4 regions of the Kitasatospora sp. NBC_01300 genome follow, and region 2 is predicted to be linked to each of the others. Evidence: riboswitches for the same ligand, from Rfam matches in the RefSeq annotation. Region 2 holds a riboswitch; each other region holds the start of a gene.

The links. Region 2 has a riboswitch for cobalamin ahead of metE (5-methyltetrahydropteroyltriglutamate--homocysteine S-methyltransferase). Riboswitches for the same ligand answer to the same signal wherever they lie in the genome.
Region 1: another riboswitch for cobalamin. It lies ahead of OG556_RS12780 (FecCD family ABC transporter permease); the one in region 2 lies ahead of metE (5-methyltetrahydropteroyltriglutamate--homocysteine S-methyltransferase).
Region 3: another riboswitch for cobalamin. It lies ahead of OG556_RS12920 (ribonucleoside-diphosphate reductase subunit alpha); the one in region 2 lies ahead of metE (5-methyltetrahydropteroyltriglutamate--homocysteine S-methyltransferase).
Region 4: another riboswitch for cobalamin. It lies ahead of OG556_RS05980 (HoxN/HupN/NixA family nickel/cobalt transporter); the one in region 2 lies ahead of metE (5-methyltetrahydropteroyltriglutamate--homocysteine S-methyltransferase).

What each region holds. Positions count from the first base shown of each region.
Region 1 is NZ_CP108408.1:2,902,032-2,909,267, forward strand. Features, by position in the region: gene OG556_RS12755 (amino acid ABC transporter permease) at 1-259, shown strand, start outside; gene OG556_RS12760 (amino acid ABC transporter ATP-binding protein) at 256-1,053, shown strand; gene OG556_RS12765 (CGNR zinc finger domain-containing protein) at 1,167-1,757, shown strand; gene sodX (nickel-type superoxide dismutase maturation protease) at 1,804-2,238, opposite strand; gene sodN (superoxide dismutase, Ni) at 2,462-2,857, shown strand; cobalamin riboswitch at 2,946-3,085, shown strand; gene OG556_RS12780 (FecCD family ABC transporter permease) at 3,175-4,257, shown strand; gene OG556_RS12785 (ABC transporter ATP-binding protein) at 4,257-5,021, shown strand; gene OG556_RS12790 (ABC transporter substrate-binding protein) at 5,044-6,039, shown strand; gene OG556_RS12795 (N-acetyltransferase family protein) at 6,111-6,593, shown strand; gene OG556_RS12800 (anti-sigma regulatory factor) at 6,843-7,236, shown strand, end outside.
Region 2 is NZ_CP108409.1:696,522-703,757, reverse strand. Features, by position in the region: gene OG556_RS36740 (ECF transporter S component) at 1-865, shown strand, start outside; cobalamin riboswitch at 895-1,117, shown strand; gene metE (5-methyltetrahydropteroyltriglutamate--homocysteine S-methyltransferase) at 1,282-3,597, shown strand; gene metF (methylenetetrahydrofolate reductase [NAD(P)H]) at 3,683-4,600, opposite strand; gene folP (dihydropteroate synthase) at 4,715-5,575, shown strand; partial or broken gene OG556_RS36720 (bifunctional 2-methylcitrate synthase/citrate synthase) at 5,629-5,766, opposite strand; gene prpB (methylisocitrate lyase) at 5,787-6,692, opposite strand; gene OG556_RS36710 (MmgE/PrpD family protein) at 6,692-7,236, opposite strand, start outside.
Region 3 is NZ_CP108408.1:2,935,118-2,942,353, reverse strand. Features, by position in the region: gene OG556_RS12925 (ribonucleotide-diphosphate reductase subunit beta) at 203-1,198, opposite strand; gene OG556_RS12920 (ribonucleoside-diphosphate reductase subunit alpha) at 1,219-3,630, opposite strand; cobalamin riboswitch at 3,822-3,964, opposite strand; gene OG556_RS12915 (hypothetical protein) at 4,408-5,454, shown strand; gene OG556_RS12910 (glycoside hydrolase family 26 protein) at 5,595-7,049, shown strand; gene OG556_RS12905 (hypothetical protein) at 7,232-7,236, shown strand, end outside.
Region 4 is NZ_CP108408.1:1,384,410-1,391,645, reverse strand. Features, by position in the region: gene aroC (chorismate synthase) at 1-111, shown strand, start outside; gene OG556_RS06010 (shikimate kinase) at 108-629, shown strand; gene aroB (3-dehydroquinate synthase) at 622-1,713, shown strand; gene aroQ (type II 3-dehydroquinate dehydratase) at 1,722-2,150, shown strand; gene OG556_RS05995 (AAA family ATPase) at 2,230-3,081, shown strand; gene OG556_RS05990 (Fpg/Nei family DNA glycosylase) at 3,162-3,971, shown strand; gene OG556_RS05985 (ArsR/SmtB family transcription factor) at 3,991-4,374, opposite strand; cobalamin riboswitch at 4,456-4,670, shown strand; gene OG556_RS05980 (HoxN/HupN/NixA family nickel/cobalt transporter) at 4,700-5,815, shown strand; gene OG556_RS05975 (type B 50S ribosomal protein L31) at 5,901-6,149, opposite strand; gene rpmG (50S ribosomal protein L33) at 6,232-6,396, opposite strand; gene rpmB (50S ribosomal protein L28) at 6,522-6,758, shown strand; gene rpsN (30S ribosomal protein S14) at 6,758-7,063, shown strand; gene OG556_RS05955 (GTP-binding protein) at 7,060-7,236, shown strand, end outside.

The sequences.
Region 1 (7,236 bases), on a different replicon from region 2:
CTTCCGGGCCGGTCAGGTCATCTACTCCCGGAACTACCAGAACATCCCGCTGCTGATCGTGGTCAGCCTCTGGTACCTGTTCTTCACCTCGCTGCTGACCATCGGCCAGTACTACATCGAGCGCTACTACGCCCGCGGCTCCAACCGGACCCTCCCGCCCACCCCGTTGCAGCGGCTGCGGGGCCTGTTCGCCGGGAAGCCCGCCCCGAAGACCGGCGCCGACGTCGTCCCGGGGCTCGAGGGAGGTGGTCACGTATGACCGACCTGAGCAAGACCCCGGCCGCCGCCACCGGACAGCCGATGGTCCGCGCCGAGGGCGTCCACAAGTCCTACGGCTCCGTGCACGTGCTCAAGGGCATCGACCTGGAGGTCAAGCAGGGCGAGGTGTTCTGCCTGATCGGCCCCTCCGGCTCCGGCAAGTCGACCTTCCTGCGGTGCATCAACCACCTGGAGAAGATCAACGGCGGACGCCTCTGGGTGGACGGCGAACTGGTCGGCTACCAGCAGAAGGGCGACAAGCTCTACGAGCTCAAGGACCGCGAGGTCGCCGTCAAGCGGCGCGACATCGGCATGGTCTTCCAGCGCTTCAACCTGTTCCCGCACATGACGGCCGTCGAGAACGTCATGGAGGCGCCGGTCCAGGTCAAGGGCGAGAGCAAGGCCGCCGCCCGGGAGCGGGCGATGGTCCTGCTGGAGCGGGTCGGCCTCGCCGACAAGGCGAAGAACTACCCCTCCCAGCTCTCCGGCGGCCAGCAGCAGCGCGTCGCGATCGCCCGCGCTCTGGCCATGAAGCCCAAGCTGATGCTGTTCGACGAGCCCACCTCGGCGCTCGACCCCGAACTGGTCGGCGACGTCCTCGACGTCATGCGCGGCCTCGCCGAGGAGGGCATGACCATGGTGGTCGTCACCCACGAGATGGGCTTCGCCCGCGAGGTCGGCGACGCGCTGGTGTTCATGGACGGCGGCGTGGTGGTCGAGTCCGGCAACCCCCGCGAGGTGCTCACCGACCCCCGGCACGAGCGCACCCGCGCCTTCCTCTCCAAGGTGCTGTAGAACCGTACCGACCGGCGCCCGGCAGGCTGCTCCTGCCGGGCGCCGACGTTTTCCCCACCCAGGTAATAGGCTGGACGCAATCAGCCCGTTACCGACCTTCTGGAAGGACCTCCGTGGAGCTCGCCTCTTACGCCGATCTCGCCGTTCGGCTGGTGAACACCGAGGAGCCCGGGCGCGGCACCGACACCCTGACGTCCGTGGACGCGGTGCGCGGCCTGTTCTCCGACTCCTCGCGGGCCGCCGCACAGGCCGACGAGTCCGACCTGCCCCGGCTGCGGGCGGTGCGGACCAGGCTGCGCGGGGTCTTCGAGGCCGCCGCCGAGGGCGACGAGATCCGGGGCGTCGACCTGCTGAACAGCCTGCTGATGGAGTACCCGGTCAGCCCGCTGGTCTCCGGGCACGACTACCTGGACGACGCCGGCCGGCCGCGCTGGCACCTGCACCTGGCCGACAACTCGCCCACCGCCACCGCGCACTTCAGCGCGGTCGCCTGCATGGGCCTGGCCGTCCACCTGACCGAGCTGGGCGCCGACCGGCTCGGCATCTGCCAGGCCGCGCCCTGCCGCAACGCCTACCTGGACACCTCGACCAACCGCTCCCGCCGCTACTGCTCGGACCGCTGCGCGACCCGCGCCAACGTCGCCGCGTACCGGGCCCGCAAGCGCCAGGAGGCCGAGGCCGCGGCACTCGGCGCCGCCGGCTAGGCACTGGCCGGGCAGGGCAGGGCAGGGCAGGGCAGGACTCAGGGGGTCAGAGCTCGTCCGCCCAGACGCCCAGGCGGCGGGCCAGGCCCGGCACCCGGGCCAGCCGGGTGCCCAGCAGCAGCCGCTCCAGCCGCCGCCCCGGCGCCAGCCAGGCCGGGCGCGGGCGCAGCCGCAGCAGCACCCGGCCGAGCACCAGCTCGTCCGGGACCGGGCCGTAGCTGCGGCTGTCGCTGTCCACCGGCCGGTTGTCGGACAGCAGCCACCAGCCCCTCGGACGCCGCTCGGCGGCCCGCTTCACCACCAGCAGGTCCTGCTGGAAGGGGTGCCGGAAGAGCACCACCGCGCCGGGCCGGATCGGCGCGCCGTAGCGCACCAGCAGCTGGTCGCCCTCGCGCAGGGTCGGGACCATCGACGGGCCCGCCACGTCGACCAGCCCGAACGGCACCGCGCCGCCGCCCCGCCCCCGGGGTTCCGTGCCCATCGGCTCCGCGCCCGCCGGTTCCGTGCTCCGCGCCACGACTCCTCCTCCCGGACCGCCCGGTCCCAGTCTGCCGTACGGACCGTCACCCCGTTCGATCCGTTCGATGTCCGGATTACCCCGGTTCCGGGTCCGCCTTTTGCCCTAGGCCCACCGCCCGATCGCGAAACCCCGGGTGCGGAAGGGTAATCTCGGGCGCGGGAAGACGATCTAAGGAAGGACTCCCATGTTCTCTCGTCTGTTTGCACCGCGCGCCACCGCCCACGCCCACTGTGACCTGCCCTGCGGCGTGTACGACCCGGCGCAGGCCCGGATCGAGGCCGAGTCGGTCAAGGGCACCCAGGAGAAGTACCAGGCCAACGAGGACCCGGCTTTCCGCACCCGCGCCCTGATCATCAAGGAGCAGCGTGCCGAGGCCGTCAAGCACCACATCTCGGTGCTGTGGAGCGACTACTTCAAGGCCCCGCACTTCGAGAAGTACCCGCAGCTGCACCAGCTGATCAACGACACCCTGAAGGCCGCCTCGGCCGCCAAGGCGTCCACCGACCCCGCCACCGGCCAGGCCCTGCTGGACCTGATCGCCGAGGTCGACAAGATCTTCTGGGAGACCAAGCAGGCCTGAGCCTGACGCGTCGCCACCCGACCGCCCCCGTCCGCGAGCCCGGACGGGGGCGGTCGTGCGTCCACGCCCCATCCGGGCCCGGTAAGGGTTGCCTAGCCTTTACGACTGTTATGCTGCCAGGGCGTCCGAGGGGGAAGTCCGGTGCGAATCCGGCGCTGACCCGCAACGGTGAGCGCGGCCCTGGTGGCCGCGCCAGCCCGATCGCCCCCGGCCGCTGAACTCCCGACAACTCGCCGTGGACTGCGAGGGGATGGCGCCCGGACCCGCCCCCGACCGGTGCCTCCCCCGCGCACCCGCGGCCCGAGGCAAGGCGCACCGTGAGCAGCACCGCAGCCGCGGGCAGTGGCGCAACGAGCCCGCCCGCCCGCCGAATACCCGCCCTCCCGCTCGCCGTCGGCCTGGCCGCCGCCCTGCTGCTCTCGCTGCTCTGCGGCGTGGCACTGGGCGCCTCCGGGATCGGCCTGCCCCGCGCCCTGCGGCTGCTGGCCGCCGGGCTGACGGGCGGACGGCTGGAGGCGGAGGAGGCCGCCGCCTACGCGATCGTCTGGGAGATCCGGCTGCCGCGCGCCGTACTGGCCGCCGTGGTCGGCGCCGGGCTGGCCGCCACCGGGGTCGCCGTCCAGGCCCTGGTGCGCAACGCGCTGGCCGACCCGTTCGTGCTCGGCATCTCCTCCGGCGCGGCCGTCGGCGCCAACGCCGTGCTGCTGCTCGGCGCCTTCGCCTCGCTCGGGGTGTGGGCGATCTCGGCCTCCGCGTTCGGCTCCGCGCTGGTCGCCATGGTGCTGGTCTACCTCGCGGCGCGCACGGCCTACGGGCTCACCCCGCTGCGGCTGGTGCTCACCGGCACCGCGCTCTCCTACGGCTTCTCCGCCGTCACCGCGCTGATGGTCTTCGCGGCCGCCCGCGGCGAGGCCGCCCGGGACGCCATGATGTGGCTGCTCGGCAGCCTCGGCGGCGCCACCTGGGGCTCGGTGCCGATCGCCGCCGCCACCGTGCTGGCCGGCCTGGCGTACCTGGCCTGCTCCGCCGGCCGGCTGGACGCGCTCGCGATGGGCGACGAGACGGCCGCCTCGCTGGGCGTGGACCCGGATCGGCTGCGCCGCGAGCTGTTCGTGGTGACCGCCGCCGTCACCGGCACGGTGGTGGCCGTCAGCGGGGCGATCGGCTTCGTCGGGCTGATGGTGCCGCACCTGGCCCGGATGCTGGTCGGCGCCGGGCACCGCCGGGTGCTGCTGGTCGCGCCGCTCGCCGGGGCGCTGCTGCTGGTCTGGGTGGACATCGTCTCGCGCACCCTGCTGGCGCCCGCCGAACTGCCGGTCGGGGTGGTCACCGCGGTGCTCGGGGTGCCCTGTTTCCTGCTGCTGATGCGCCGTCGCGGCTATTCCTTCGGAGGCCGCTGATGGATCTCGCCCTGGACTCCGTCTCGGTCGAGCTGGCCGGCGCCCGGCTGGTCCACGACGTCACCCTGGACGCCGCCGCCGGGCAGGTGGTCGGGCTGGTCGGGCCGAACGGCAGCGGCAAGTCGACGCTGCTGCGCTGCGTCTACCGGGCGCTGCGGCCGGCCGCCGGGGCCGTCCGGCTGGACGGCGCGGACCTGCACGCGCTGACCACGCGCGAGGCCGCCCGGCGGGTGGCCGCACTCCCCCAGGAGCACTCCGCCGAGTTCGACTTCACGGTGGCCGAGGTGGTCGCCATGGGCCGGCTGCCGCACCGGCGCGGGCTGGGCGGCCCGGGCGCGGACGACCACGCGCGCTGCACCGAGGCGCTGCGCAGGGCCGGCGCCGAGCAGTTGGCCGGGCGGGGCTTCCTGAGCCTGTCCGGCGGCGAGAAGCAGCGGGTGCTGATCGCCCGCGCGCTGGTCCAGGAGCCCCGGCTGCTGGTGCTGGACGAGCCCACCAACCACCTGGACATCGCCCACCAGTTGGACGTGCTGGCGCTGGTCCGGGAGGCCGGCCCGACGGTGCTCACCGCGCTGCACGACCTCAACCTGGCGGCCGGCCACTGCGACCTGCTGTACGTGCTGCGGGCCGGCCGGATCGTCGCCTCGGGGCCGCCCGCCGAGGTGCTCCGACCCGCCCTGCTGGCCGAGGTGTTCGGCGTCCGGGCCACTCCCGTCCGGCACCCGGTGACCGGCGCCGTCCAACTGCTCTTCGACCGGATCTGACCCACCCCCCGAAGGAACCCCCGTGCGCACCAAGGCCGTTGCCATCACCGCCCTGCTCACCCTCGGGCTCACCGCCTGCGGCGCCGAGATCGCCCCGAGCGGCGACGCCACCGCCGCCTCCGCCCACTACCCGGTGACCGTGGAGAACTGCGGCACCAAGCTCACCTTCCCGCAGAAGCCCGCCCGGACGGTGACCAACGACGTCGGCATCACCGAGCTGATGCTCGCCCTCGGCCTGGCCGACCGGATGGCCGGCTACGTGATGCCCGACGACAAGGGCCGGGTCGACCAGGTCGCCTGGAAGGACGGCTACCAGCAGACCGCGTGGCTCTCCAAGAAGGAGATCACCAAGGAGATCGTGCTGGGCGCCAAGGCCGACCTGGTCTTCGCCGGCTGGCACTACGGCTTCGACGAGGGCCGCGGCTTCACCCCGCAGGCGCTGGGGGACCTCGGCATCCCCTCGTACGTGCTCAGCGAGTCCTGCCGCAGCGGCAAGGGCACCGAGCGCGGCGTGATGTCCCCGCTGGACGCGCTCTACACCGACCTGGCCAACCTCGGCGAGATCTTCGACGTCCGCGACCGGGCGGACAAGCTGGTCGCCGGTTTCAAGGCGCAGGTCGCCGCCGCCCCGCAGCCCGAGCGCCGGCCGTCCGTGTTCCTGTACGACAGCGGGCAGGACAAGCCGTACACCGCCGGGAAGTTCGCCGCGGCCGACGAGATCATCGCCAAGGCCGGCGGGACCAACGTGATGGGCGACCTCGCGGACACCTGGGTCACCGCCGGCTGGGAGAGCGTGGTCCAGCGCGACCCCGAGGTGATCCTGATCAACAACTACGGCGAGACCGGCGCCGACGCCAAGCGCGCCTTCCTGAAGTCCTTCCCCCCGCTGGCCGGTGTCTCGGCGGTCAGGAACGACCGGATCTTCGTCCTGGACTACGTCGACCTGGTGGAGAGCCCGCGCAACCCGGCCGCGATCACCGCGCTGGCCGACTACCTGCGCACCGTCCCCGCCCGCTGACCCGCCCGCCTCCGGCCCGGGCCCCGATCCGGGCCTGGGCCGGAGGCGGGGGCGCGCAGTAGGCTCGCGGCATGATCCGCACCGCCGTCGTGACCGACGTTCCCGTCATCCTCGCCCTGATCCGCGAGCTCGCGGAGTACGAGAAGGCCCCGCAGGAGGCCGTGGCCACCGAGGAGCAGCTGCGCGACGCCCTGTTCGGCGCCGACCCGGCGCTGTTCGGCCTGATCGCCGAGGACGACGCCACCGGCGAGCCGGTCGGCTTCGCGCTCTGGTTCCTCAACTTCTCGACCTGGCGCGGCACCCACGGGATCTACCTGGAGGACCTGTACGTCCGCCCGCAGTCCCGCGGCGGCGGCCACGGCAAGGCGCTGCTGCTGGAACTGGCGCGGATCGCCGTCGAACGCGGCTACGCGCGGGTGGAGTGGTCGGTGCTCGACTGGAACACGCCCTCGATCGACTTCTACAAGTCCCTCGGCGCGGTGCCGATGGACGGCTGGACCGTCTACCGGCTCACCGGCGAGGCGCTCGCCGCCGCCGGCGGCGGCGGACACTGAACGGACCGTCCGAACCCCTGCCACCCTGCGTCGCGATGGCTTACCATGAGTGACTCCCGAGCCCCGGCCGGCGTGCGGAAGGCGGTAAGGTCTCAGGCGGATACGCGGCGTCCGGTCGCCCCGCGAAGGGTATGACCGGTACGTACCGCACCACCCCTCTGGACAGTTGGGGCGAAGCAGTTGAGCCAAGCAACAGACAGTGCCGCGGCCACCGGCCCGGAAGCACAGCGCGTCACCCAGGAGGTGAGGGTGTCCCAGATCGACGGCGAGCCCGGAGTGCAGGACTTCGTGGAGGTCCGGCTGCCCGCGGCGGGTGCCTACCTCTCGGTCCTGCGAACAGCGACGGCCGGCCTGGCGGCACGGCTCGACTTCACCCTCGACGAGATCGAGGACCTGCGGATCGCGGTCGACGAGGCCTGCGCCATCCTGCTCCAGCAGGCGGTGCCCGGCTCCGTCCTGACCTGCGAGTTCCGGCTGGTCGGCGACTCGCTGAAGGTGACCGTCGCCGCCCCCACCACCGACGGGAAGGCGCCCGAACGGGACACCTTCGCCTGGACGGTGCTCTCCGCCCTGGCCGGCGAGGTCGACTCCTCGGTCGGCGAGGACAAGACCGTGTCGATCAGCCTGCACAAGAAGCGCGGCG
Region 2 (7,236 bases):
GGCCCGCGTCGTCGCGGCCCTGGCCGCCTTCATCGGCCTGATCGCCTTCACCTGGCCGTTCGTCGTCGCCCCCGGAAAGTTCGGCTCCTCCTACGCCCCGCCGCTGATCTTCGGCGCCCTCCTGGTCCTGGTGCTCGCCGTCGTCATCGCCGAGATCGCGGCCGGCGGCATCGACGCCAAGGCCCTCGCCATGCTCGGCGTCCTGTCCGCCGTCAACGCCGGGCTGCGCCCGCTCGGCGCCGGCACCGCCGGGGTGGAGACGGTCTTCTTCATCCTCGTCCTGGCCGGCCGGGTCTTCGGCCCGGGCTTCGGCTTCACCCTCGGCTGCACCTCGCTGTTCGCCTCCGCGCTGCTCACCGGCGGCGTCGGGCCCTGGATGCCGTACCAGATGTTCGGCTGCGCGTTCGTCGGCATGCTCGCCGGGCTCCTGCCGAGGACCCGGCGGCGGCGCTGGGAGGTGGCGATGCTGGCCGCGTACGGGGCGTTCTCCGGATACCTCTTCGGCTTCCTCCTCAACCTCTCCTTCTGGCCGTTCTCCACCGACCCGAACAGTTCCATCGCCTACCTGCCCGGCCTGCCCTTCACCGAGCAGTGGCACCGCTACCTGCTCTTCGACCTCGCCACCTCGCTCGGCTGGGACACCGGCCGGGCCGTCACCACCTTCACCGCCGTGCTCGTCGTCGGCCCGGCCGTTCTCACCGTCTTCCGCCGCGCGGCCCGCCGCGCCAACTTCGAGCCCACGGTGCGCTTCGAAGCCCCGGACGCCCCGGACGGTCGACGAGCCGCCGCGAACGGCACCGCGAACGGCACCGCCGTCGGCTCCGCGAGCGGCGAGGGAGTCTCACCATGCGGACGGCTTCCGTGAATTCCGCGTCGGCCCCGGCGGTTTGCCCCTAAGCTGGCGACGCAGCTGGTTCGTCCTGCCCGCCAGGCAGGACGTCGCAAGAGGGAACCCGGTGGGAATCCGGGACTGCCCCGCAGCGGTGAGTGGGAACGACCGCCGTCATACGCACTGGACCCGGGACGGGTCTGGGAAGCGATGGCCAGTAGGTACCGGACGCCGACAGGCCCGGTGCGCCCACGAGTCCGAAGACCTGCCCGTTGCCCGCCCGCGGACCGTTCCGCGTGCGGATATCCCGGTGACCTCGTGGGCGGGTCGGCGACCATACCAGGCGGGTCCGGCACGCGCATCGACGTGAGCCGCCGTCCGGTTCGTCATCCCTTCGCGTCCTCGTCCCGTCCCCGGGTGCTTGAGGAGCCAGACTCGCGAAGGAGAGTCCCTTGACCACGAAGTCCGCAGCCGCGGCAACCAGGGCCACCGTGTACGGCTACCCCCGGCAGGGCCAGGGCCGGGAGCTGAAGAAGGCCATCGAGGGCTACTGGAAGGGCACGGTCACCGCCGACGCCCTGCGGGAGACGGCGGTCGGCCTGCGCCGGGAGAACTGGGCGCAGCTCGCCCGGGCCGGGGTCCTGGAAGTGCCCACCGGCGACTTCTCGTTCTACGACCACGTACTGGACACCACGGTCGCCGTCGGCGCGATCCCGGCCCGCCACCGGGCGGCCGTCGAGGCGGACGCGCTGGACGGCTACTTCGCCATGGCGCGCGGCACCCAGGAGGTCGCGCCGCTGGAGATGACCAAGTGGTTCGACACCAACTACCACTACCTGGTGCCCGAACTCGGCCCGGACACCGTCTTCACCGCGGACCCGGCCAAGGCCGTCGGGGAGTTCCGGGAGGCGCTGGCGCTCGGCCACACCGCACGCCCCGTGCTCGTCGGCCCCCTCACCTACCTGCTGCTCGCCAAGCCCGCCCCCGGTGTCGCCGAGGACTTCCAGCCGATCACCCTGCTGGACCGGCTGCTGCCCGTCTACGCGCAGCTGCTGGCGGACCTGAAGGCGGCCGGCGCCGAGTGGGTGCAGCTGGACGAGCCCGCGCTGGTGCAGGACCGCACCCCGGCCGAGCTGAACACCGCCGCCCGCGCCTACCGTGAGCTGGGCGGCCTGGCGGACCGTCCGAAGCTGTTGGTCGCGAGCTACTTCGACCGCCTGGGCGAGGCCCTGCCGGTGCTGGCCAAGGCCCCGGTCGAGGGCCTGGCACTGGACTTCACGGGGCCCGCCGCGGCGAACCTGGACGATCTGGCCGCCGTCGGCGGGCTGCCCGGCAAGCGGCTGGTCGCCGGGGTGGTCGACGGCCGCAACATCTGGATCAACGACCTGGAGAAGTCGCTGGCCACCCTGGCGACCCTGCTGGGCCTGGCCGAGCGGGTCGACGTCGCCCCGTCCTGCTCCCTGCTGCACGTGCCGCTGGACGCCGCCGCCGAACGCGACGTCGACCCGCAGATCCTGCGCTGGCTCGCCTTCGCCAAGCAGAAGGCCAGGGAGGTGGCGCTGCTGGCCCGGGGCCTGCGCGAGGGCACGGGGGCGATCGCCGCCGACCTCGCCGCCAACCGCGCCGACCTCGCCTCGCGCGCCAACTCCCCGATCACCCACGACCCGGCGGTGCGCGCCCGCACCGCCGCCGTCACCGCCGACGACACCCGCCGCGCCCAGGCCTACCCGCAGCGGGCCGAGGCCCAGCGCGCCCGGCTCGGCCTGCCGCTGCTGCCGACCACCACCATCGGCTCGTTCCCGCAGACCTCCGAACTGCGGGTCGCGCGGGCCGACCTCACGGCGGGCCGGATCGACGCGGCGGCCTACCGGGAGCGGATGGAGACCGAGGTCCGGGAGGTCATCGCCTTCCAGGAGAAGGCCGGACTGGACGTCCTGGTGCACGGCGAGCCCGAGCGCAACGACATGGTCCAGTACTTCGCCGAACAGCTCACCGGCTACCTCGCCACCCGGCACGGCTGGGTGCAGTCCTACGGCACCCGGTACGTGCGCCCGCCGGTCCTGGCCGGGGACATCTCCCGCCCGCACCCGATGACCGTCGACTGGTTCGGCTACGCGCAGGGCCTCACCGACCGCCCGGTCAAGGGCATGCTCACCGGCCCCGTCACGATGCTCGCCTGGTCCTTCGTCCGCGACGACCAGCCGCTCGGCGACACCGCCCGCCAGGTCGCCCTCGCCCTGCGCGACGAGGTCACCGACCTGGAGGCCGCCGGCGCGGCCGTCGTCCAGGTCGACGAGCCGGCCCTGCGCGAGACCCTGCCGCTGCGCGCCGCCGACCGCCCGGCGTACCTGGAGTGGGCCACCGAGTCCTTCCGCCTGGCCACCTCGGGCGTCCGCGCCGACACCCAGGTCCACACCCACATGTGCTACGCCGAGTTCGGCGCGATCATGACGGCGATCGACGAGCTCGACGCGGACGTCATCTCGCTGGAGGCCACCCGCTCGCACATGGAGGTCGCCGGCGAACTCGCCGGGGCCGGCTACCCGCGCGAGGTCGGCCCGGGCGTCTGGGACATCCACTCCCCGCGCGTCCCGAGCACCGAGGAGGCCGTGGAGCTGCTGCGCGCGGGCCTCGCGGCCATCCCCGCCGAGCGGCTGTGGGTCAACCCCGACTGCGGCCTGAAGACCCGCGGTTGGACGGAGACCCGCGCCTCGCTCGACAGCCTCGTCGGCGCCGCCCGCCACCTGCGCGCGGAGCTCGCCGGCTGACCCGCCGGTGACGCGCCCCGGCCGGGCACCGCATCCTGTGCGGCGCCCGGCCGGGGCGGCTGCCCCGACGGCGGCCCGGCCGGTTTCACCCGGACCCGGGAAGCCCGAGGTTCTGGTAGATCTCCGTCGTCACCGTGGAGAAATTCATGGTCATGAAATGCAGCCCGGGAACTCCCTCGGAGAGCAGGCGGCGGCACATTCCGGTGGCGTGATCGATACCGATAGCCCGGACGGCCTTCGGGTTGTCCTGCTGCTTCAGCATGCTTTCGGAAAGCTCGCCGGGAATGGCGGCGGTGGTCAGTGTCGGAATCCTCCGAAGCGACCGGATGCTGGTCACGGGCATGATCTCCGGAATGACCGGAACGGTGCAGTCGGCCGATTCCAGTCGATCCCGGAAACGGAGGTAGCTGTCCACGTCGAAGAACATCTGGGTGATGGCGTAGTCGGCTCCGGCCCGGCACTTCTCGATGAAGTGCCTGATCTCGAAATCCCAGTCGGGGGACCTCGGGTGCAGGTCCGGGAAGGCGGCCACACCGACGCAGAAGTCGCCGGACTCCTTGATCAGCCGCACCAGGTCGGCGGCGTACTCCACCCCGTCGGGGTGGCGGTGCCAGGTGCCCAGCGGATCGCCCGGCGGGTCGCCGCGCAGCGCCAGGATGTTGCGAACGCCCTGGTCGGCGTAGTGGCCGAGGATGTTCCGCAGCTCGGCGACGCTGTGGCCGACCGCGGTCAGGTGGGCGGTCGGCGTGAGGGTCGTCTCCTGCGCGATGCGGCCGGTGACGTTCACCGTCCGCTCCCGCGTGGACCCGCCGGCGCCGTAGGTCACCGAGACGAAGGTGGGGGACAGCGCTTCCAGGCGCCGGATCGCGTTCCACAGTCCGACCTCCGCCTCGGCGCTCCGGGGCGGCATGAATTCGAAGGAATAGGAAAGCCTGCCGGTCGCGAGGAGTTCGCGGACGGAGGTCGCCCGATCCGTGCGCGTGGAGGGAATTCCGAGTGTCATGGCAGGAGGTTAACCAGCCGGGCTGTCGGTAGTCCTCAGGTGTCCACTCTGTGATACGAATTCTCTCGGAGGTGTGAGTTGGGGGACGGGTGGGGCGGGCGGCACAATGGGGGCATGAAAAGACCTTCGCAGATATTGTCGGGACTGCCCGGATGGGATCGGTGCGCGGTGATGGGAGTCGTCAACGTGACCCCTGACTCGTTCTCGGACGGCGGCCGCTGGCTGGATCCGGGGCGCGCGGTGGACCGTGGACTGCTGCTGGCCGAGCAGGGCGCGGACATCGTGGACGTCGGCGGGGAGTCGACCCGGCCGGGAGCGGCCAGGGTGTCCGAGGAGGAGGAGCTGCGCCGGGTCCTGCCGGTGGTGCGCTCGCTCACCGACAAGGGCGTCCTGGTCAGCATCGACACGATGCGGGCCCGGGTCGCCGAAGAGGCGGTGGAGGCCGGCGCCCGGATCATCAACGACGTCAGCGGGGGCCGGGCCGACGCGGGCATGGCCCGCGCCGCGGCCAGGGCCAAAGTGCCCTTCGTCGTCATGCACTGGCGCGGGCAGTCCGCGCACATGGACGAGCTGGCCGCGTACGAGGACGTCGCGGCCGAGGTGATCCGTGAGGTCGCACGGCAGATGGACGCGGTGGTGTCGGCCGGGGTCGACCCCTCCCAGGTCATCGTGGATCCGGGCCTCGGCTTCGCCAAACGCCGGCAGGACGACTGGGCGCTGCTGGCGTCGCTCGACGCCTGGCGGGTACTGGGCCGCCCGCTCCTGGTGGCGGCCTCGCGCAAGCGCTTCCTGGGCGAGCTGCTGGCCGACCCGCACACGGGCGAGGCCCGTCCGGCCCGGGAACGCGACGCGGCCACCGCGGCGGCCAGCGTCCTGGCCGCCGCGCAGGGCGCCTGGGCGGTGCGGGTGCACGAGGTCCGCGACACGGCCGACGCCGTCCGGGTCGAGGCCGCGATCCGAAGCAACCGGGTCTGAGAGAGGAAGCACGCGCCATGTCACGTCCGACCGGGCAGAAGGACCCCAGGCAATCGCCGGGCGGCGAGCTCCTGGACGGGGTAGCCGCGATAGGTGAGGGAGTTGGTCTCCTGGATGACGGTGGAGATCCCGGTGGTGTCGACGACGACACCGGCGAGGCCGCGGTGGATCCCGGGTGCGGTGGTGGGCATGGCTGGTCTCCGATGCGGGGTCAGGCGCCGGGTGGGAGGGTGAAGTCGAAGACGGCCGAGTCGAAGGCCGCGTACTGCTCGTAGCCGAGGAGTTCGTACAGCCGGGAGCGCGGCTGCATGCGCGGCAGCAGCGACTCCTGGGTGCCCTCGGCGGCGAGGGTGCGCAGGCCGTCCTCCACCGCGCCCATGGCCAGGCGCAGCAGGGTGACGGGGTAGAGCGCGATCTCGTACCCGAGGTCCTGGAGGGTGCGGGCGTCGAGCAGCGGGGACTTGCCGAACTCGGTTATGTTGGCGAGCAGGGGGACGTCGACGGCCTTGCGGAAGGCCTCGAACTCGGCCTCGTCGGCGAGGGCTTCGGGGAAGATCGCGTCTGCTCCGGCGTCGACGTAGGCCTTGGCCCGGTCGATCGCGGCGCGCAGTCCTTCGACGGAGCGGGCGTCGGTGCGGGCCATCAGCAGGAAGTCGGGGTCGCGGCGGGCGTCGACGGCGGCCCGCAGGCGGCGGGTCATGTCCTCGCGGGGGACGACGGCCTTGCCGTCGAGGTGGCCGCAGCGCTTGGGGTTGACCTGGTCCTCCAGGTGCAGGCCGGCGAGGCCGGCGTCCTCCATCAGCTGGACGGTGCGGGCGGCGTTCATGGGTTCGCCGAAGCCGGTGTCGGCGTCGATCAGGACGGGCAGGTCGGTGGCCCGGGTGGTCTGCTGGGCGCGGGCGGCGACCTCGGTGGCGGTGGTGAGGCCGATGTCGGGCAGGCCGAGGTCGGCGGCGAGGACGGCGCCGGAGAGGTAGGCGGCTTCGAAGCCGAGGTCCTGGATGAGCCGGGCGGAGAGCGGGTTGAGCGCGCCGGGCATCGTCAACAGCCGCCCGGTGGCGAGGCGTTCGCGCAGGGCGCGGCGGCGCTGGGCGGGGGTGGTGCGGGTGTGCAGCATCAGAACAGGCCCTTCGGGAGGAGTGCGTCGAACGCGCGCACGGCCTCGGTGTCGACGGCGGGGAAGAGCTCGTCCAGGTCTGCGGCCTTCAGCTCGGCGAGGTCGGAGGCGGCTGCCAGGAAGCGGTCCTGGTCGGCGGGGGAGACGACGCCCTCGGCCAGGGTGCGGAACTTCCGCTGGTAGGCGGGGCGGTCGAAGGGGCGGGCGCCGGCGGGGTGGGCGTCGGCGACGCCGAGCTCGTCCTCGATCACCGTGCCGTCGTCCAGGGTGATCACCACGCGGCCGCCGAAGGCCCGGCGCTGCGGGTCGGGGTCGTGGTAGCGGGCGGTCCACTCTGGGTCCTCGACCGTGGTGATCTTCTGCCAGAGCGTCACGGTTTCGGGGCGCCGGGCCCGCTCGGGGGCGTAGGAGCGCTCGTGGTGCCAGGCGCCGTCCTCCAGGGCGACGGCGAGGATGTACGGGATCGAGTGGTCGAGGGTCTCCCGGCTCGCGGTCGGGTCGTACTTCTGCGGGTCGCCCGAGCCGGAGCCGATGACGTGGTGGG
Region 3 (7,236 bases), on a different replicon from region 2:
GATGCTCCCGGCTCTCTGGGTGCAGGGTCAAGAACGCGATCTTTCCGGAACGGGAAAGTGGTTCAGCTGGCCCCGACCGGTGTGAACGCCGGGTGGGGGCGGGGGAGTTCGGGGGGATGGGGTGGGGGGTCGGGGCGGTACGGACAGAGGTGCCCCGCGCGGCGGTGGGCCGGGCGGGGCACCTCTGGGGTGGCTGAGCGGTTTAGAAGTCGTCGTCGAAGGCGACGGAGCCTTCGACGGCGACCTGGTACGCGGAGACGCGCCGCTCGAAGAAGTTGGTCAGCTCCTGGACGTTCTGGAGCTCCATGAAGCCGAACGGGTTGGTGGACCCGTAGCGGATCGGCAGGCCGAGGCGGGCGAGGCGCTGGTCGGCCACGGCCTCCAGGTACTGGCGCATGGAGTCGGTGTTCATGCCGGCGAGGCCGTCGCCGCACAGGTCCTGGGCGAACTGGAGCTCGGCCTCGACGGCCTCTTCCAGCATCTCGGTGACCTGCTTGGCCATCTCGTCGTCGAAGAGGTCGGGCTCCTCCTCGCGGACCGTGTCGACGACCGACATCGCGAAGTCCATGTGCATGGACTCGTCGCGAAACACCCAGTTGGTGCCGGTGGCCAGGCCGTGCAGCAGGCCGCGCGAGCGGAACCAGTACACGTACGCGAACGCGCCGTAGAAGAAAAGGCCCTCGACGCACGCCGCGAAGCAGATCAGGTTCAGGAGGAACGCGCGGCGGTCCTCCTTGGTCTGCAGCGAGTCGATGTGGTCGACGGCGTTCATGTACTTGAAGCAGAACTGCGCCTTCTGGCGGATGGAGGGGATGTTCTCCACCGCGGCGAAGGCCGCGTTGCGGTCCTCGGGGTCGGGCAGGTAGGTGTCGAGCAGCGTCAGGTAGAACTGGACGTGCACGGCCTCCTCGAACAGCTGGCGCGACAGGTACAGCCGCGCCTCCGGGGAGTTGATGTGCTTGTAGAGGCTCAGCACCACGTTGTTGGAGACGATCGAGTCCCCGGTGGCGAAGAAGGCGACCAGGCGGCCGATGAGGTGGCGCTCGCCCTCGCTGAGCTTGGCCAGGTCGGCGACGTCGGAGTGCAGGTCCACCTCCTCGACGGTCCAGGTGTTCTTGATCGCGTCCCGGTACCGGTCGTAGAACGACGGGTAGCGCATCGGGCGCAGGGTCAGCTCGAAGCCGGGGTCGAGCAGCATCTTCTCGCGGTCGGGGGTGCTCACTGGCAGGCCTCGCAGGACTCGGGGTTCTCCAGGGAGCAGGCCAGCGCGGCCTCCTCCTCCGGGGTGAGGGTCGGGGTGTTCACGGGCACGGGCGCGGGCGCGGCGGCGCGGGCGGTACCGGAGGCGGCCTGGGCGATCCGGGTCGCCGGGCGCGAGCGCAGGTAGTAGGTGGTCTTCAGACCGACCTTCCATGCGTAGGCGTACATCGAGCTGAGCTTGCCGATGGTCGGCGCCGCCATGAACAGGTTCAGCGACTGGCTCTGGTCGAGGTACGGCATGCGGGCCGCGGCCAGGTCGATCAGCGCGCGCTGGGGCAGCTCCCAGGCGGTGCGGTAGAGCGAGCGGACCTCGGCGGGCAGCCAGCCCAGCTCCTGGACGGAGCCGTTGGCCTCGCGCAGGGCGTCGCGGGTCTGCTGGTCCCAGACGCCGAGCTCCTTGAGCTCGCGCACCAGGTACGGGTTGACCTGGAGGAACTCGCCGGACAGCGTCTCGCGCTTGAACAGGTTGGAGACCTGCGGCTCGATGCACTCGTAGACGCCGGCGATGGACGCGATGGTCGCGGTCGGCGCGATGGCCAGCAGCAGCGAGTTGCGCAGGCCGGTCTCGGCGATGCGGGCGCGCAGCGCGGTCCAGCGGTCGGCCCACTGCGGGGCGGCCGTCGGGAAGTGGTCGATGTGCAGCTCGCCGCGGGCGGCGCGGGTCTCGCCGTAGGCCTCGTGGCGGCCCAGCTGCTCGGCCAGGTCGGCGGAGCGCTCGTACGCGGTGAGCATGATGCGCTCGGCGATGAGGGTGGACAGCCGCGCGGCCTCGGTGGAGTCGAAGTCGATCCGCAGCTTGAAGAAGACGTCCTGGAGGCCCATCACGCCGAGGCCGACCGGGCGCCAGCGGGAGTTGGAGGTGCCGGCCTCGGTGGTCGGGTAGAAGTTGATGTCCACCACGCGGTCGAGGAACGTCACGGCGGTGCGGACGGTGGCGTCGAGGCGCTCCCAGTCCATGGCGCCGAGCAGGTCGTCGACGGAGGCCCCCGGGGCGACGTGGGCGCCGAGGTTGACCGAGCCGAGGTTGCAGACGGCGGTCTCGGAGTCGTCCGTGACCTCGAGGATCTCGGTGCACAGGTTCGAGGAGTGCACCGTGCGGCCGGGGAGCGCGGTCTGGTTGGCGGCGCGGTTGGAGGCGTCCTTGAAGGTCATCCAGCCGTTGCCGGTCTGCGCCAGGGTGCGCATCATCCGGGCGTACAGGGTCTGCGCGGGGATGGTGCGCACGGCCTTGCCGGCCAGCTCGGCCTTGCGGTAGGCCTCGTCGAAGTCGGAGCCCCACAGGTCGACGAGCTCGGGCACGTCGGCGGGGGAGAACAGCGACCAGTCCTCGTTGGCGTTGACCCGGCGCATGAACTCGTCCGGGATCCAGTGCGCCAGGTTGAGGTTGTGGGTGCGCCGCGCCTCCTCGCCGGTGTTGTCGCGGAGCTCCAGGAACTCCTCGATGTCGGCGTGCCAGGTCTCCAGGTAGACGCAGGCCGCGCCCTTGCGGCGGCCGCCCTGGTTGACGGCGGCGACCGAGGAGTCGAGGGTGCGCAGGAACGGGACGATGCCGTTGGACTTGCCGTTGGTGCCGCGGATCAGGCTGCCGCGCGAGCGGATGCGCGAGTAGGACAGGCCGATGCCGCCGGCGTGCTTGGACAGCCGGGCGATCTGCGCGTAGCGGTTGTAGATCGAGTCCAGGTTGTCCAGCGGGGAGTCGAGCAGGTAGCAGCTCGACATCTGCGGGTGCCGGGTGCCGGAGTTGAACAGGGTCGGCGAGGAGGTCAGGTACTCCAGCCGGCTCATCAGGCCGTACAGCTCGGCGACCTCGCGCACCGACTGCTCGCTGTCGCCGACCGCCAGGCCGCAGGCGACGCGGAGCAGGAAGTGCTGCGGGGTCTCGATGACCTTGCGGGTGATCGGGTGGCGCAGCAGGTAGCGGGACTGCACGGTGCGCAGGCCGAAGTACTCGAAGCGGTCGTCGCCGTGGGCGTCGATCAGCGCGTCCAGGGCGGCGGCGTGCTTGGCGACGAAGGCGGCGGTGGTGTCGCCGATCAGGCCCTCGGCGTGGCCGACGGCGATCGAGGCGGCGAAGGAGCGCGAGCCCTGGCTGTTCGCCTCGTCGACGATCTCCAGGGCGAGCAGCCGGGCGGCGAGCTTCGAGTACTGGGGGTCCTCGGCGATCATCGACGCGGCGGCGTCCACGGCCAGCCCGCGCAGCTCGGCGAAGTCCGAGCCGGCGTGGCGGCCGCGCAGCGCGGCGGCGGCGACATGGCCGGGGTCCACCTGGGGGAGATCGACGCTGCGGTCGGTGAGCAGCCGAAGGAGCGCGCCACCGGGGTCGGAGACCGTCGGGTCGGTGGGGGCGGGGCCGGTGCCCTGGGCGGGCAGGGTGGCTGAGGCAGCGGTGGTCAAGGCGCTCTCTCCTGGCGGCGATCGGCGGTGGTGCTCGGGGGGTACCGGGCCGTTCGGGGCAGGGGAGCACGGCACGTACGCAGGAAGCGTCGCGCGACAGTGGCGTCCCCGGCCCGCCCGCGAGGCCCGGAAGGTAGTTCTCGTGCTGGCGCGGCCTCTGCGGGAGGGCCCGTGCGCACACCGTCGGCAGGTACTCGGACTCGCGGTGCGGCTGCTGGAGCCGCCCGCTCACCGCTGCGGGGCAGTCCCGGATTCGCACCGGGTTCCCCTGCATCGACAGCAGGATTGAGCATACATCTAGTGGTGTCTCTCTGATGCGACCCCACATGTAGTACGGCGCGGTGTGTCGGAGCGATAACCGGGGGTGCCGGGAGGAGGCGGGTCGGGGCCTTGGGGCGCCTCGGATCCGGGCTCCCGGCGCCCCGATTCCGAGCCCCTGGCGCCCTGATTCCGGGCCCCGTCGTCCTGGTTTCGATACGGAACGGTCACCGGGCGGACCGGTTGCCGGGGGCATGCCCTACGATCTGGGCGCATGAGCGGGCGAAGCGCCGAGGGGCGCGTTTCGCGAAGCGATCATCGAGCGAAGCGAGGGGGCGCGTGAGCGACGGAACTGGCGCACCCGGGCAGGGTCCGCAGGGAACGCCTCCCACCGGGCCGGGGGGCGCGCACGGTCAGCAGCCGCCGGTGGTGCCCGGCCCGGTGTTGCCGCCGAGCGGGGGCTTCGGGCCGCCGCCGGCCTCGTACGGGCCTCCGGTGCCGCCCGCGCCGCCGGTGGCGCCGCCCGGTCCGCCCGGTCCGCCCGGTCCGCCGGGGCAGCCTCCGCTGCCGCAGCCGGGGCAGCAGTGGCAGCCGAACCCCCAGGCGTACCCCCAGCAGCACCCGCAGGCACACTCCCAGCCGCATCCCCAGCAGCACCCGCAGTCGTACCCGCAGCCCCAGGCGCCGCAGCGCTCCGAGCCGAACTGGGAGGCGCTGGCGGACCGCAACGCGGCGGACGGCAAGCGCCGCCGCCGGCTGCGGGCCCTCGGCGTGGCGGTCGGGGTCGTCGTGGTCGGCGGACTGATCGCGGGCGGGGCGGTGCTGCTGACGAAGGGCGGCGACGACAAGCCGGTCGCCGGGCCGGTCACCTCGGCCTCCAGCCGGCCGTCCTCCGCCGCATCGGGTGCCGCCCAGAGCGCCGCGCCCAGTGCCGCCGCGACCCCGGGCGGGAACCCGTCCGGCACCCCGGGCGGCGCGCCGGACGACCCGTCGAAGCCGATCTGGGAGGCCGCCACCGACCCGGCGCCGCAGGACGCGGGGGCACTGTTCTCCGCGCTCCAGGTGACGGTCAACGGCGCCACCTGGAACCGGACCTTCGTCTCGCTGGACTCGCCCTGCTGGGACGGGAACTCGACGACCGGCGGGCTCGGCAAGGTCCTCGGTGACCAGGGCTGCCAGAAGGTGCTCCGGGCGACCTACGTCTCCGGCGACAGCGCGGTCACCGTCGGTGTGGCGGTCTTCGACCACAAGATCCAGGCCGAGACCTCGATGAAGAGCTACACCGGCCACCTCAAGGGCGCCGTCGCGCCGGGCGCGCCGGCCTTCTGCGCCACCCCGGGCTGCACCAACACGCACAACACCCTGGGCCGGTACGCCTACTTCACGGTCGAGGGCTCGGCGAAGGGCGGCGACGCCGCCGACGCCACCGCCACCGCGGCGGCCGCCGGCTTCGGCGAGCACGTGAAGGGCCAGCTGCTCCAGCGCGCCAAGGCCGCAGCCGCGGCCGCGCCGGGTGCGCCGGGGGCCGCCGCGGCCGGCTGATCCGCCGTGACGCCCCGGCCCCGGCGGGTTCGCTCGCCGGTGCCGGGGGAGTGTGGCAGGCTCTCGGGGCAGTCATTCGCACGAGTGTTCCGGTTGTGTCCGCCTGGGCCGGTGCCGGCGAGCAACCGGAGGAGCGGTCCGTGGCCCTGCCCAGAGCCCTGCGCGGCAAGCCCGCCGTCCTGGCCGCGGCCGGGATCGTGGTGGCTGCGGGCGCCGTGGCGCTGTTGCAGCGCGACGGCCGGGCCGACGGCGAACGGCCCGCCCGCGTCCCGGTGACGGTCGGCCTCCCCGGCCGCACCCTGCCGCCGGAGGTCGGCCGGGACCTGCTCGCCCGGGACCCGCAGGCCTCGCCGAACGCCCGGGCCGTCCAGCAGCTGCTCGCCGACCTGGAGGGCCGGGCCCGCACCGGGCAGAGCGGCGGGACGGTGATCGGCCAGCACGTCGAGGCGCACAACGAGCGCAACAACCCCGAGTACGGCGACTACCGCGGCACCAAGCAGGTCGGCTACTACTACAAGAAGGCCGCCGACCTCACCGGCAAGCTGCCCGGCTTCGTCGAGACCGACCTCGGCCCCGGCTACGGCCAGACCGGCTGGGGCGTCGGCGACCCGCGCTCCTACTCGGCCGGCCGGTGGCCCACCTGCCGGCCCGGCTGGCAGTACACCGACGACGCCGTCGACCTGCTCTCCGCCGTCTGGTCCGGTCACCCGCGCGCCGACGACGGCACGTACGGCACGGCCGGCGTCCAGCGCAACTGCGACGGCACCACCACCGAACTGCCCGACAACGGCGGGGGGCCGGCCGGGATCGTCGGCATGTCCTTCCACCAGCCCTACCCCGGTTCGGACGTCAAGTCCTTCGAGCAGGTGCTCTGTTCGAACTCCCCGGCCGCGAAGGACAAGGGCTGGTTCGGCCGGGTCGTCGACAGCGCGCACGACACGCCCGAGTACCGCGCGCTGATGACCGACCTGTCCTACCTGGCCGACCACCTGGAGTACCTGGCCGCCCACGACGTGCCGGTGCTGCTGCGCCCGTACCACGAGATGAACGTGCAGGACTGCTCCCGCAGGTTCTGGTGGTCGGGCCAGAAGCCGGCCGACTACCAGGCGCTGTGGCGGATCACCTACCGCTACCTGGTGGAGACCAGGGGCCTGCACAACCTGCTGTTCGTCTGGACGCCGGTGTCCTGGGACGGAGCCCCCGGCGCGGACCCGTGGGACTACTACCCGGGCTCGCAGTACGTCGACGTGGTCGGGGTGGACGACTACAGCGGCAGCCCCGCGCACCCGATCGGCACCGGCGAGGTGTGGACCAAGCGGTACTACGACGGGCTCGCCGGCTACGACAAGCCGCGGATCCTGGCCGAGTCCTTCGCCGTCCCGGTCAACTCCCGCCAGCCGGACACGCTGCGGCGCACGCCCTGGACGATCTGGACGGTCTGGGGGCAGTCGCTCACCTCGGACAACCTGACGCCGGATCAGCCGCGCAACTCCGGCGCGGACGTCAACGCCACCTACCACAGCCCGCTGGCGCTCACCGGCGGCGCCGGGCCGTTCGGCGCGAACGTCGACTGGGGTGGCCTGCACGTTCGTTGAGCCGTTCCGCACGTCCGCCGAGCGGCCCCGCAGGTCCGTCGAACCGGGCGCCGTGAGGTGCGCTACAGCGCCGAATTCCCTTGAACGGCTGGAATACCGTGTCCGTTGTGCCGTGTGGCATCCTGTGGCGGCGAAGCCGAGGGGCTGACGCCGGGACGGGCCCGGCGGGGCGGGGGTGCGGGATGGG
Region 4 (7,236 bases), on a different replicon from region 2:
ATGGTCGCGCTGGTGCTGGCCGACGCGGTGAACGAGAAGTTCGGTGGTGACCACGTCTCCGAGACCCGCCGCAACGTGCAGGGCTACCTCGACAACCTGATCATCCGATGACCGTTCCGGTCGTTGTGCTGGTCGGCCCGCCCGGCAGTGGCAAGTCCACCGTCGGGCGGGCCCTGGCCGAGCGCCTGGGCGTCGGTTTCCGGGACACCGACGCCGACATCGAGGCGCTGGCCGGCAAGCCCATCCCGGAGATCTTCGTCGACGAGGGCGAGCCGCACTTCCGCGAGCTGGAGGTCCGGGCCGTGCGCACGGGCGCCACGGAGCACGACGGCGTCCTGGCACTCGGCGGCGGCGCGGTGATGGCCGAGGCCACCCGTGCCCTGCTGCGCGAGCTGCCGGTCGTCTTCCTGGAGGTCCCGCTGGCGGACGCGGTCAAGCGGGTCGGCCTGGACGCCCCGCGCCCGCTGCTGGCCATCAACCCGCGGGCCCGCTGGCGCGAGCTGATGGAGGCCCGCCGGCCCCTCTACCTGGAGGTGGCCACCGCCGTCGTCGACACCGCCGGCCGCACCCCCGAGCAGGTCGCGGACGCCGTACTGGAAGCACTGGAGCTGAAGACCCCCCATGACTGACCCCATCGTCAGGATTCACGTCGGCGGCAACGCCGGCCACGACCCGTACGACGTGCTGATCGGCCACCAGCTGCTCGGCGAGCTGGCGCCGCTGATCGGCACCCGCGCCAAGCGGGTCGCGATCATCCACCCCGAGGCGCTGTCCGCCACCGCCGACGCCATCCGCGAGGACCTGCTCGGCGAGGGCTACGAGGCGATCGCGCTCCAGGTGCCCAACGCCGAGGACGCCAAGAGCGCCGAGGTCGCCGCGTACTGCTGGTCGGTGCTCGGGCAGACCGGCTTCACCCGCAGCGACGTCGTCGTCGGCCTCGGCGGCGGCGCCACCACCGACCTGGCCGGCTTCGTCGCCGCGACCTGGCTGCGCGGCGTCCGCTGGATCTCCATGCCCACCACGCTGCTCGGCATGGTCGACGCGGCCGTCGGCGGCAAGACCGGCATCAACATCGCCGAGGGCAAGAACATGGTCGGCGCCTTCCACCCGCCGGTGGGCGTGCTGGCCGACCTCGACACCCTGGCGACCGTGCCCAAGCACGACTACGTCTCCGGCCTCGCCGAGGTCATCAAGTGCGGCTTCATCGCCGACCCGGCCATCCTCGACCTGATCGAGGCCGACCCGGAGGGCGCCAAGACCCCGGACGGCCGGCACACCGTCGAGCTGATCCGCCGCGCCATCCAGGTCAAGGCCGACGTGGTCTCCGGGGACCTCAAGGAGTCCGGCCGGCGCGAGATCCTCAACTACGGCCACACCCTCGGCCACGCCATCGAGCGCAACGAGCGCTACAAGTGGCGGCACGGCGCCGCGATCTCCATCGGCATGGTCTTCGCCGCCGAACTCGGCCGCCTGGCAGGCCGGTTGGACGACGAGACGGCCGACCGGCACCGCACCGTGCTGGCCTCCGTCGGCCTGCCGCTGCGCTACCAGGCGGACGCCTGGCCGAAGCTGCTGGACGCCATGAAGATCGACAAGAAGTCGCGCGGCGACCTGATCCGCTTCATCGTCCTGGACGGCCTCGGCAAGACCTCCGTCCTGGAGGGCCCCGACCCGTCCCTGCTGGTCGCCGCCTACGCGGAGGTCTCGGCGTGACCAGGGTCATGGTGCTCAACGGCCCCAACCTCGGGCGGCTCGGCAGCCGCGAGCCGGACGTCTACGGCGCCACCTCCTACGCCGGGCTGGTCGAGCGCTGCACCGCGCTCGGCAAGGAGTTCGGCTTCGAGGTCGAGGTGCACGAGACCAACTCCGAGCAGCAGATGGTGGAGTGGCTGCACGAGGCGGCCGACGGCAAGGTGCCCGTGGTGATCAACCCGGGCGCGTTCACGCACTACTCGTACGCGATGCGGGACGCCGCCTCGCAGCGCACCGCGCCGCTGATCGAGGTGCACATCTCCAACCCGTACGCCCGGGAGACCTTCCGGCACACCTCGGTGATCGCCGCGGTGGCCTCCGGCACCATCGCGGGATTCGGGCTCGGCTCCTACGAGCTGGCCCTGCGCGCCCTGGCCGAGCAACTCACCACGCGCTGACGCCTGGTCAGCGGCCCGGCGGCGGACTGTGCCCGCCGCCGGGCCGCCGTGTAGTCTCCCCGCTGAGAGGTGTCGGGAGGTGACCGTGACGCAGTACGCCGGGGGTGGGCACGTCCCGCCGCGTCCCGCCGCTCCGCCGGGGCCGCAGCCGCCGGGGGCCGCCGCGCCGCCGCCGGTGCCGCCCGCTCCGGCTCCTGTTCCCGCGCCCGTTCCCACCGCCGCGCCGCCGGTGCCGGCCGCTCCTGTTTCCGCGCCCGCCCCGGCCGCACCCGCACCCGGCGCGCCGGCCCCCGTCGGGGCCACCGGGCACTTCGTGCTGCCCTCCGGCACGCCCGTGCAACTCCCCGCCCACCCGCCGCAGCGGCACGCGCCCACCAGTCCGATCGCCGTCCTGCTGATCGGCCCGGCCGGGGCGGGCAAGACCACCGTCGCCCGGTACTGGGCCGAGCGCCGGCCCAGCCCGACCGCGCACATCAGCCTGGACGACGTCCGCGAGTGGGTGCAGTCCGGCTTCGCCAACCCGCAGTCCGGCTGGAACAACGCCTCCGAGGCGCAGTACCGGCTGGCCCGCCGCACCTGCGGCTTCGCCTGCCGCAACTACCTGGCCAACGGCATCTCCTGCATCATCGACGACGCCGTCTTCCCGGACCGCCCGGCCATCGGCCTCGGCGGCTGGAAGCGGCACATCGGCCCCGGCATGATCCCGGTCGTGCTGCTGCCCAGCCTGGACTCCGTGCTGCACCGCAACGCCCGGCGCGGCGGCACCCGGCGGCTCGGTGACGAGGAGGTGGCGCGGATCCACGGCCGGATGGCGGGCTGGTACAACTCCGGGCTGCCGATCATCGACAACTCGTACCTGGACGTGGCCGGCACCGCCGCCGAGCTGGACCGCGTCATCCTGGCCCGGCTGATGGGCATGCCGGTGCGCTGACCTGCGACGATCCGGCGGTGTCGGTACCGGCTGCGATGATGTGCGGGTCCTGTCGAACCACCCCGGGGGAGCTGACGCCCGTGCCGGAAGGCCACATCATCCACCGCCTCGCCGCCGAGAACCGGAAGGCCTTCGGCGGCCGCCCGGTCGAGGTGTCCAGCCCGCAGGGCCGGTTCGCCGACGAGGCCAAGGCCATCGACGGGCAGCTGCTCACCGCGGCCGAAGCCGTCGGCAAGCACCTGTTCCTCGGCTTCGAGGAGGGCGCCTGGGTGCACGTCCACCTCGGCCTCTACGGCGGCTTCGCCTTCGGCACCGGGCCCGCGCCCGAGCCGGTCGGCCTGGTCCGGCTGCGGCTGGCCAACGACGACGGCTACGCCGACCTGCGCGGGCCCAACACCTGCGCGCTGGTCACCGACGCGGAGAAGGCCGCCGTCGCCGCCCGGCTGGGCCCCGACCCGCTGCGCGCCGACGCCGACCCGCAGGCCGCCTGGCGCCGGATATCGGCCAGCCGGACGACCGTCGCCGCGCTGCTGATGGACCAGAAGGTGCTGGCCGGGGTGGGCAACGTCTACCGGGCCGAGGTGCTGTTCCGCCACGGGATCAACCCGCACCGCGCCGGCCGCGACCTCACCCGGGCCGAGTGGGACGCGATCTGGGCCGATCTGGTCGCCCTGATGCACGAGGGCGTCGGCGCGGGCCGGATCGACACCGTCCGCCCCGAGCACACCCCCGAGGCGATGGGCCGCCCGCCGCGCGTCGACGACCACGGCGGTGAGGTGTACGTCTACCGGCGGGCCGCGATGCCCTGCCTGGTCTGCGGCACCGACGTCCGGACGGAGCAGCACGCCGCGCGCAACCTCTTCTGGTGCCCCGCCTGCCAGGCGGCCTGACCGGGCACTGTCCGGCCGGTCAGCCGACGGCCGTGCTGGGCTCGTGGTGTTCGGCGGCGGCGCACGCGTCGAGGAGGGGGCGCAGGGCCTCGTCCACGAGCCGGTAGCGCACGACCCGCCCGTCCTTGTCCCCGGCGACCACACCCGCGGTGCGGAGCAGCCGCAGGGCCTGGGACACGGCGGGGTCGCGCATGCCGGTGGCGACGGCGAGGTCGGAGACGGCGAGCGGGCCGGCCCGGTGGAGGGCGAGCAGGAGGGCGAGCCGCCCGGGGTCGGCGAGCAGGGAGAACCGCTCGGCCCAGGTGCGGACGTGCGCGGGGTCGCCGATCGCGGCGATGGCCTCGCAGACCCGGTGTCCGTCGATGGTGCGGTGGCCCGCGCGGTCGGCCGGTACGAGATGCATGCGCACATTGTTGCAGGAGGGGGCCTGTGATCCTGGACACCTGCGCAGGTACGCAGCCTTGCAAGGGTGGGTCCTGGCCCCTACGGTGTTCCCCGCCGTGGTGCTCGGGAAGACCGGTGACGGATCCTCAGGGGTCCCAGTCCGGAGCGGCCCTCGCCACTGTGATCGGGCCATCGTGATCGTCGACGATGGAGAGACGTCCGTACCCACGACGCCACTGGGAGCCTCGCGCACCTGGGAAGGCGGGTACGGGACCCCCGTAAGCCAGGAGACCGGCCACGGCATCTCACGAAGTGTTTCCACGAGGTGCTGGAGCGTGACCCGAATGACCCTGCCCGAAACCGCCGCGGCTGCCGAGGCACCGGCGACACCGTCCGTGCTGCCCACGTTCCGCTGGAAGCGCGAGGACACCGTCCGCACGGCCGGGCTGATGGGGGTGATCCTGGCCATGCACGTGGTGGCCTTCGGGACGCTCATCTTCCTGGTCGCGCCCCACAACTACGCGGTCGGCACCCAGGTCTTCGGGGTGGGCCTCGGGATCACCGCGTACACCCTCGGCATGCGGCACGCCTTCGACGCCGACCACATCGCGGTGATCGACAACACCACCCGCAAGCTGATGGCGGACGGCAAGCGGCCGGTCTCGGTCGGCTTCTGGTTCGCCCTCGGGCACTCCTCGATGGTGGTGCTGATGGCCGCCCTGGTGGCGGGCGGCGCGCAGCTGGCCAGCACGCTGATGGACGACGACTCGACCACCCACAAGTGGCTCGGGATGGTCGGCACGACGGCCTCCGGCGCGTTCCTCTACCTGATCGGCGCGCTCAACCTGGCCGCGCTGCTCGGCATACTCAAGGTGTTCCGGGCGATGCGGGCCGGGTCGTACGACGAGGCGCAGCTGGAGGAGCACCTCAACTCGCGCGGCTTCATGGCCCGGGTGCTGAACCGGGCGACCCGGTCGATCACCCGGCCCGGGCAGATGTTCCCGGTGGGCATGGTGCTGGGGCTGGGCTTCGACACCGCGACCGAGGTCACCCTGATGGTGATGGCCGGGTCGGGCGCGGCGGCCGGGCTGCCCTGGTACGCGATCGTCTGCCTGCCGCTGCTGTTCGCGGCCGGGATGAGCCTGTTCGACACCCTGGACGGGACGTTCATGAACTTCGCGTACCAGTGGGCCTTCGCCAACCCGGTCCGGAAGGTGTACTACAACCTGACGATCACCGGGCTGTCGATCGCGGTGGCCTTCGTCATCGGCACCATCGAACTGGTCGGCGTGCTGCACGAGAAGCTCGATCTGACCGACCCGGTCACCGGCTGGATCGCGGGCATCTCGCTGGACAACGTCGGCTACGCGATCGCCGGGCTGTTCGTGGTGGTCTGGGCCGCGGCGATCGCCTACTGGAAGCTGGCCCGGGTGGAGAAGCGCTGGGCGGCCGCCGAGTAGCGACGGCAGCGAACAGCGAGCAGCGACGGCGCCTTCCCCGGGATCCCGGGGAAGGCGCCGTTTCGGCGTTGCGGGGCGTTGCCGGTCAGTGCCGGTCGCCGTAGCGCCGGCGGAACCGCTCGACCCGGCCGGCGGTGTCCATGACGCGGGACTGGCCGGTGTAGAAGGGGTGGCTGGCCGAGGAGATCTCGACGTCGATCACCGGGTAGGTGTTGCCGTCCTCCCACTCGACGGTGCGGTCGCTGGTGACGGTCGACCGGGTGAGGAAGGCGAGGCCGCCGACCTTGTCGCGGAAGACGACGGGGCGGTAGGCGGGGTGGATGCCGGGCTTCATGGCGGGCTCCTTCGGGCGGGCTGGTGGGCTGGCTGGCCGGCGGGGTTCGGCTCGGGTGGGGTTCGGCTCGGGCGGGCGGGGTTCAGCGCTCTTCGCGGAAGTCGACGTGCCGGCGCGCGACCGGGTCGTACTTGCGCAGGACCATCCGGTCCGGGTCGTTGCGGCGGTTCTTGCGGGTCACGTACGTGTAGCCGGTGCCGGCGGTGGAGCGGAGCTTGATGACGGGGCGCAGTTCACTGCGGGCCATGGGTGTCCTCCCGGGTTGGCGGGGTGTTCGGGGCTGGGACGAAACCGTACATCGAAATGGAAGTCATTTTCATCTGGTGTAACGTGAGCTCCGTCCTGCCCATTCCCGGACGCCAGGGAGCACCCATGTCCGCCCACTGCCAACTCACCGGCCGTCGGCCCGGATTCGGCAACGCGATCTCGCACTCGCACCGCCGCACCCGCCGCCGCTTCGACCCCAACATCCAGCACAAGCGCTACTGGCTGCCCGGCGAGGGCCGGTACGTCCGGCTCACCCTCAGCGCCAAGGGCATCCGCACCATCGACACGATCGGCATCGAGGCCGCCGTCGCCCGCATCCGCGCCCGAGGGGGGAAGGTCTGATGGCCAAGCAGAGCAAGATCGCCAAGAACGAGCAGCGCCGCGCCGTCGTGGCCCGGTACGCCGAGCGCCGCGCCGAGCTCAAGCGGGTCATCGCCCACCCCGGCACCGCCCCCGCCGAACGCGCCGCCGCCCAGGCCGAACTCGCCCGCCAGCCCCGCGACGCCAGCGCCACCCGGATCCGCAACCGTGACGCCGTCGACGGCCGCCCCCGCGGCTACCTGCGCGCCTTCGGCCTCTCCCGGGTCAACCTGCGCGTCCACGCCCACGCCGGCCACCTGCCCGGCGTCCGCAAGGCCAGTTGGTGAGCGGCGTGGACGGGATCAAGCTGCCCGTGGTGGTCGTCGCCGGACTGCACGCCGACCAGCGCCGCGCCGCCGTCCTGGAGTTGGCGGCGGCCGCGGTGGACGCGGTGGTCCTCCACCACGACCTGCGGGACGCCTCGCAGGGCGTCGTCCACCGCGAACTGCGCGACACCGGA